2 linked regions of the Gloeothece verrucosa PCC 7822 genome follow. The protein of the gene in region 1 binds, or shares a complex with, the protein of each later gene. Links are inferred from orthologs where the notes say so. Each region holds a gene or a part of one and is shown in the gene's direction. Other genes may lie near its edges.

Evidence for each region. Proteins that work in one complex are often made in the same cells at the same time.
Region 2: the proteins of secY (region 1) and secA are in contact, whole or in part, in a crystal structure (PDB 3DIN), measured with the Thermotoga maritima proteins. The link is inferred for Gloeothece verrucosa PCC 7822 from one-to-one orthologs. Residues at the interface, in WP_004081795.1 of Thermotoga maritima: Glu108, Gly109, Glu110, Glu111, Ala236, Glu237, Arg238, Arg239, Ile240, Thr241, Ile242, Gln243, Tyr244, Ala245, Arg246, Arg247, Val248, Thr249, Gly250, Arg251, Arg252, Val253, Tyr254, Gly256, Ala257, Ser258, Thr259, Tyr260, Leu261, Pro262; in WP_004082002.1 of Thermotoga maritima: Glu261, Ala262, Arg263, Lys300, Ala301, Arg302, Thr303, Ile304, Ile305, Leu323, Tyr324, Asp325, Pro326, Val329, Ser330, Tyr333, Ile336, Lys340, Phe345, Val349, Glu363, Phe364, Tyr374, Ser375, Gly376, Gly377, Glu393, Ile395, Thr482, Ser483.

The regions. Positions count from the first base shown.
Region 1 is NC_014501.1:5,485,173-5,488,103, reverse strand. It holds secY (preprotein translocase subunit SecY), read left to right. Parts: upstream 1-771; coding sequence 772-2,091; downstream 2,092-2,931. Other genes in the region: CYAN7822_RS24630 (adenylate kinase), read left to right, coding at 2,274-2,837; rplO (50S ribosomal protein L15), read left to right, coding at 201-674; rpsE (30S ribosomal protein S5), read left to right, coding at 1-166. UniProt on the Escherichia coli protein: The central subunit of the protein translocation channel SecYEG. Consists of two halves formed by TMs 1-5 and 6-10.
Region 2 is NC_014501.1:2,390,174-2,394,845, forward strand. Bases 1-3,353 are described here. They hold secA (preprotein translocase subunit SecA), read left to right. Parts: upstream 1-348; coding sequence 349-3,153; downstream 3,154-3,353. Outside these bases: CYAN7822_RS10495 (response regulator transcription factor), read left to right, coding at 3,622-4,302; CYAN7822_RS10500 (low molecular weight protein-tyrosine-phosphatase), read right to left, coding at 4,299-4,672. UniProt on the Escherichia coli protein: Required for protein export, interacts with the SecYEG preprotein conducting channel.

The DNA.
Region 1 (2,931 bases):
AACTGTGCTGGAGTTGGCCGGGGTGAAGAATATTCTGGCTAAACAGTTGGGATCTGATAACCCCCTCAATAATGCTAGAGCCGCCATTAATGCCCTAGAAACGCTGCGGACCTTTTCGGAAGTGGCTAAGGAAAGAGACCTTCCTATCGAACATATTTACAGCTAATCAGCTAAGACAGGCAATTTACGAGCAATATATCATGAAATTACACGAGCTTTCGCCTCAAAAAGGGGCTACTAAACGTCGCCGTCGCGTTGGGCGGGGAATTTCTGCCGGACAGGGGGCTAGTGCGGGTTTAGGGATGCGGGGACAAAAATCTCGCTCGGGAACTGGGACTAGGCCTGGGTTTGAAGGTGGACAAATGCCTTTGTATCGCCGTGTGCCTAAGTTAAAGCATTTTCCTATTGTTAATCGTCGTGAATATACCATCATTAATGTGGGGAAATTGGCGGGTCTGGCGGCTAATTCTGAAGTGAGTTTAGAGAGTTTGATGGAGGCGGGAATTATTACCAGTAATGATGGACCGCTTAAGGTGCTGGGACATGGCGAGTTAACTATTCCTCTGACCATTAAAGCGGCGGCTTTTAGCAGTGGGGCTAAAGAGAAAATTGAAGCGGCTGGTGGGTCTTGGGCACTCTTAAATGCTCCGTCAACTGACTCAGTTGCTCCCTAAATCTGAAGAAATGATCAACTGACAGTTATCATTAATTAATAAATCATTGAAAAATGACCCCAAGATAACTGACAGCTAATAATAGAGGTAGCCTTTCATGGTCGTCAGTCGAGATAAAACACCTACGGCTCAAGAAACTTTTATGCAAATGGCTCAAGCGGCTGGTCTGCGAGGACGGCTGCTTGTTACCGTTGGGCTTTTAATTTTAGTTCGCTTTGGTATTTTTGTTCCGGTACCGGGATTAGACCGGGCTAAATTTGCTGATTTTATTCAAAATAGTCCAGCCCTGGGCATTTTGGATATTTTTACAGGAGGCGGTCTGTCCACCCTGGGAATTTTTGCCTTGGGAATTCTTCCCTTTATTAACGCCTCCATCATTATGCAGTTGCTCACGGCGGCTATTCCTTCTTTAGAAGACCTGCAAAAGAATGAAGGAGAAGCTGGACGGCGTAAAATATCGCAAATTAGCCGCTATGTGGCTCTAGGTTGGGCAATTATTCAAAGTTTTGGCATAACGCTAGGGTTACTCGTGCAAAACGGAGTAATCGCCGGCAGCCCGATCCCAATTCTAGAAACCGTATTGGCTTTAACAGCCGGCTCAATGTTCGTGATGTGGATATCAGAGTTAATCACAGAACGAGGCATTGGCAATGGAGCTTCTTTACTTATCTTCGTTAATATTGTCGCTGTTTTACCAAAAACTTTAGGAAACACCATTGATTATGCTCAAACTGGAGGCCGCCAAGCAGTCGCTCAAGTGGTGATTCTTCTGCTAGTCTTTCTGATCATGATTATCGGCATTGTCTTCGTTCAAGAAGGCACTCGTCGTATTCCTATTATTTCAGCCCGTCGTCAAGTGGGCAGAAGACTCTATCGAGAAAGAACTAGCTATTTGCCTTTACGACTCAATCAGGGTGGAGTTATGCCGATTATTTTTGCTTCGGCAGTGTTGATTTTGCCCTATCAGTTGGCGCGTTCAGTTTCTGGAGAAGGAACTTTTAGTCAAATTCTCATCCGGATTGTGAATTATCTTCAACCCGGAAGTTGGATTTATGTGCTTTTTTATTCGCTACTAATTTTCTTCTTCAGCTTTTTCTATGCTTCTTTGATTGTTAATCCGAAAGATATGTCCCAAAATCTCAAGAAAATGGGGGCAAGTATTCCCGGGATTCGTCCAGGAACAGCAACCAGCAATTATCTTGAAGGGGTATTAAACCGCTTAACTTTCTTAGGGGCTATCTTTTTGAGCATTGTGGCAACCGTGCCTACTCTCGTGGAAGGAGCAACAGGTGTGACGACCTTCCAAGGTCTCGGGGCTACTTCCTTACTCATTCTCGTTGGGGTGGCTATTGATACGGCTAAACAAATTCAAACTTATGTTATTTCCCAACGCTATGAGGGAATGGTGAAACAATAAATAATCAATAGTCAATAGTCAATAGTCAATAGTCAATAGTCAGTCCTTGAGGAGTAGTTATTTTGATTTAATCAACCATTGATTTTCTAAAATCGATAACTAATCACCTTACTAAACTAATGACTAATGACTAATGACTCCTGACTACTGACTCCTGACTAATAACTCATGACTAATAAGTAATGACCAAACCGACAGGATTAATTTTCTTAGGACCACCCGGCTCAGGAAAAGGCACTCAGGGGGAAATTTTAGCGGATTCTCTCCAAATTCCCCATATTTCTACAGGAGAAATTTTAAGACAAGCCATCACTCAAAGCACTCCTTTAGGACTTAAAGCTAAAATTTATATGGACAAAGGAGAATTGGTGCCTGATGAATTGCTGTTAAATTTAATTGAAGACCGTCTGAGCCAACCGGATGCCAAAAAAGGATGGATTTTAGATGGATTCCCTCGAACGGTTGTCCAAGCGAGTTTTTTAGAGCATTTACTTGAACAAGGCAACCAATTCTTGGTCTGGGTGGTTAATTTGGAAGTTCCCGAAGACATTTTAATTGAACGTCTTTTGGGACGAGGACGACAAGATGACACAGAATCGATCATTCGTCACCGCCTAGAAGTCTACCATGCACAAACTGCTCCCTTGATTGATTATTACAGTCAACGGGGAAATCTAAGTTCAATTAATGGCAATCGTTCCCCTGAAGAAGTGAGTATTTCTCTCAAAAAAATTCTAGCTGCTTAATAAATTCCTAGAACTCATTAGTGAAACTTTGCTAAGATATGTGAATGTGGGTTGGTTAGACTAGGCAAATTGTGCTAATTATCACATACACTAG
Region 2 (4,672 bases), 3.1 Mb from region 1 along the record:
CCGATCTTTTCTCCAGCAAAGTTTAAGGTTTTTTTAATTTTTCTGGTGGATTTTTTTTGCAGCAAAAATACTCATTGAAGTATATTTTTAAGTATAGCCTAGAAATTCCCTAAAATTTCTCACTGCCTTATTACAATTTGCGACTAAAAATCACGAATTGTAGGATTTTGTGAAATTATGTTAAGCTCAGGAAAAATAGAGTCATCCGACTCCCAACTCCGGCAAAGAGCGCAGAAGAAGCAGCGACTCCCGTGTGCTGTCTCGTAAAATGGTAGAATAATTAACATATATTTATACTTTCTCAATCAGAAAGCGCGGCAACGGTAACATAAAAATAAAAAAACGGCTATGTTGAAAGCTTTATTCGGAGACCCTAACACTCGTAAACTCAATAAATTTCAACCCCTCGTCACAGAAACAAATCTGCTCGAAGAAGAGATCAAGAAATTATCAGACGACGATCTCAAGCGCAAGACAGACGAATTTAGAGAACAATTGGAAAAAGCTAACAATGACCGCGAAATAGAAGAAATTCTTGACGAAATTTTACCGGAAGCTTTTGCCGTTGTGCGAGAAGCCTCACAGAGGGTTTTAGGGATGCGCCACTTTGATGTGCAACTGATGGGGGGCCTCGTGTTGCACAAAGGACAAATTGCTGAAATGAAAACCGGGGAAGGAAAAACCTTAGTATCTACCTTACCCGCTTATCTCAATGGATTAACCGGCAAAGGCGTTCACATCGTCACTGTTAACGACTATCTGGCCCGTCGTGACGCGGAATGGATGGGACAAGTTCACCGTTTTCTCGGGCTGAGTGTGGGCTTAATTCAAGCGGGGATGAGTCCAGAAGAACGTAAGAAAAACTACGCCTGTGATATTACCTATACCACCAATAGTGAATTAGGATTTGATTATCTACGGGACAATATGGCCACCTCGATGGCAGAAGTGGTACAACGTCCCTTTAGCTATTGCATCATTGACGAAGTGGACTCAATTTTAATCGACGAAGCGAGAACCCCTCTAATTATTTCTGGTCCCATTGAACGCCCCACCGAAAAATACTATCAAGCCGCCGAAATCGTCAAACAATTAGTCAAACAAGAAGTAGAAGACGGCCCCGGAGATTATGAAGTCGATGAAAAAGCCCGCAATATTTTGCTGACGGATGACGGGTTTAAAAAAGCCGAAGAACTCTTAGGTGTTAAAGATTTATACGATCAAGAAAACCCTTGGGCCCATTACATTTTTAACGCCATCAAAGCCAAAGAACTCTTCCTCAAAGATGTGAACTACATCGTCCGTAACGGCGAAGTGGTGATCGTCGATGAGTTTACCGGACGGGTATTACCCGGCAGACGTTGGAGTGATGGACTCCACCAAGCCATTGAAGCCAAAGAAAGAGTGGAAATTCAACAGGAAACCCAAACCCTAGCCACCATTACCTATCAAAATTTCTTCCTGCTTTATCCTAAACTCTCAGGCATGACCGGTACAGCCAAAACCGAAGAAACCGAGTTAGAAAAGGTCTATAACTTACAAGTAACCATTATTCCCACCAACCGGCCCTCTCAACGCTACGACCTGCCGGATGCCGTTTATAAAGGGGAAGGGGGGAAATGGCGATCCGTCGCTGACGAAGTGGAAGAATTGCATAAAATGGGTCGTCCGATCTTAGTCGGAACAACCAGCGTCGAAAAATCAGAACTTTTATCTAGGTTACTGCGAGAGAAAGAAATTCCCCATAACTTGCTCAATGCGCGTCCTGAAAACGTAGAACGGGAATCAGAAATCGTAGCCCAAGCCGGGCGAAAAGGCGCTGTCACCATAGCCACTAACATGGCAGGGCGAGGAACCGATATTATCTTGGGGGGAAATTCAGACTATATGGCCCGTTTGAAAATTCGGGAATACTTGATGCCGAAAATTGTCAGACCCGATGACGATGAATTAGCGGTCAGTGTCCCCAGTTTAGGAGGTCGTCGTCGTCCCCAAGGGTTTGCCTCTGATAGGAAGGTGAAAACCTGGAAAGCGTCTGCTGATATTTTCCCCACTGAATTGTCAGAAGCCACCGTTAAAGGCCTCAAAGAAGCCGTTAAAATTGCTGTGGAATACTATGGCGAGCAAAGTTTGGCCGAATTAGAAACCGAGGAAAAAATTGCGATCGCCTCAGAAAATGCCCCCACAGATGACCCCGTAATTCAAAAACTGCGGCAAGTTTATAAAAAGATACGCGGTGAATATGAAATTTTTACCAGTCAAGAACATAAAGAAGTGGTAGAACTCGGCGGACTACACGTCATTGGAACAGAACGCCATGAGTCACGACGCATTGACAACCAGTTACGGGGACGGGCCGGTCGTCAAGGCGACCCCGGATCTACTCGTTTCTTCCTCAGTTTAGAAGATAACCTGCTGAAAATTTTTGGGGGTGATCGAGTGGCGCGGCTGATGGAAGCTTTACAGGTAGAAGAAGATATGCCCATTGAGTCAGGAATGCTGACCCGTTCTTTAGAAGGGGCCCAAAAAAAGGTAGAAACTTACTACTATGACATCCGTAAGCAGGTGTTTGAGTATGACGAGGTGATGAATAATCAACGTAAAGCCATTTACGCAGAACGTCGGCGGGTGTTAGAAGGGCTAGACCTTAAAGAACAGGTCTTACAGTATGCTGAAAAAACGATGGACGAAATTGTCGAAGCTTACGTTAACCCTGACTTACCCCCCGAAGAATGGGACCTCAACACCTTAGTCAGTAAAGTCAAAGAATTCGTCTATCTGCTACAGGATGTCGAACCCGCCGATATAGAAGATATGACGGTCTTTGAAATTAAGAATTTCCTCCATGAAGAGGTGAGGAAAGCTTATGACGTTAAAGAACAGGAAGTCGATCATGTTCGTCCGGGACTGATGCGAGATGCAGAACGGTTTTTTATCCTGCAACAAATTGATACCCTTTGGCGAGAACACCTACAAGGCATGGAATCATTACGAGAGTCCATTGGCTTACGGGGTTATGGACAAAAAGATCCTTTGATCGAGTATAAGCAAGAAGGCTATGAAATGTTCTTGGAAATGATGATTGACATTCGTCGCAATGTGGTGTACTCTCTGTTCCAATTTAAACCCCAAGGACAGCCGCAAGCAGTGTAAACTCGAGTGAGGAAATGGGTTGAAAAATCCACTTTAACATCACTAAAAAAGTTTCCGAGAATATGACACTCATTAAAGCGTCACTTACTCCTATGTGCCCACAATAGAACTAGATTATATTTTAATTGTGTGAGGAGTGAGAAGAAAGACAGAGCCTTTGAAGTCGAAACATGGCAAGACTTTCAAGGGCTTTTTCATTTGTCGGAATTCCTAACCGGTTTCTCTCACTTTGTCGATATAATAAATAATAAATTAACCCCTAAAGCGATTTTTTAAGTGAGCTTTTATGCGTAGCTCATTGACTTATTCTTTTTAATATTAGTTGAGCTTAAATTTTATGTGATTAGAGATTACTTAACGTGAACGGCTCATCTAGCATAAGATTAGAATAAAATCTGTTACCGTTTAATATTTTGGGAATGATAGGCTAAAAATACTGCTCTCCTTCGCCATCTTCCAGATTCTAATATGCCGTTGTTGATTTTAATTGCTGATGATGACCCTGGAATTCGCCTGGCAGTCAAGGATTACCTAGAACTGTCAGGATATTCAGTTGTAACTGCTAAAAATGGCCAGGAAGCCCTATCTCTGTTAGAAACTTACCATCCCCACCTGTTAGTATCCGATATTAAAATGCCGCGCACAGACGGCTATGAATTAGTGGCCCAGGTACGTCAACGTCCTGAATTTCGTCTGTTACCGGTAGTATTTTTGACGGAAAAAAGCACTACCCATGAAAGAATTCGCGGCTATCAAGCGGGTTGTGATGTCTATTTGCCTAAACCCTTTGAAATGGAGGAACTTGGGGCGGTAATTCGCAATCTCCTGGAGCGATCGCAGATTATGGAATCTGAATGGCGTTATAAAAACCGACAACTCCAAGAAAAACAAGCTGAGTTGAAAAAAAGTCAACCCCCTCCTCCACTCCCCGAATTACCTACCCTCAATCCTCCACCCGAGTTAACCGCACGAGAAAAACAAGTGCTAGAATTACTCGCTCAAGGACTGTCAAACGTGGAAATTGGCCAGCAACTTCATTTAAGTCCAAGAACCGTAGAAAAGTATGTTAGTAGCTTACTCAGAAAAACCGAAACCAATAATAGAGCAGAATTAGTGCGTTTTGCCCTAGAACATCATCTCGTTGATTAATGCTCTTGCAAGCCCTTTAGCTTGACTTCCTCGAGTAAGCCACTACAAGCATCTAACAGCAGATCGATCACTTGATTAAACCCTTCGGGTCCGCCATAGTAGGGATCAGGAACCTCTTTGATGGAATAATGAGTCGCAAACTCACAAATTAAGCGAACTTTGTCTTGATATTGACCACTCGGATCTAGCCGCCGAATATCGCGATAATTTTCGCGGTCCATCGCTAAAATTAGGTCAAAATTCTCAAAATCTGAGGGTTGAAATTGTCGGGCTTTGCCCTTGAGCGGAATGCCTCGACCACTAGCGGCGGCATTCATACGACGATCAGGCGGCTCACCAATATGATAATTAGAAGTTCCTGCCGAATCAC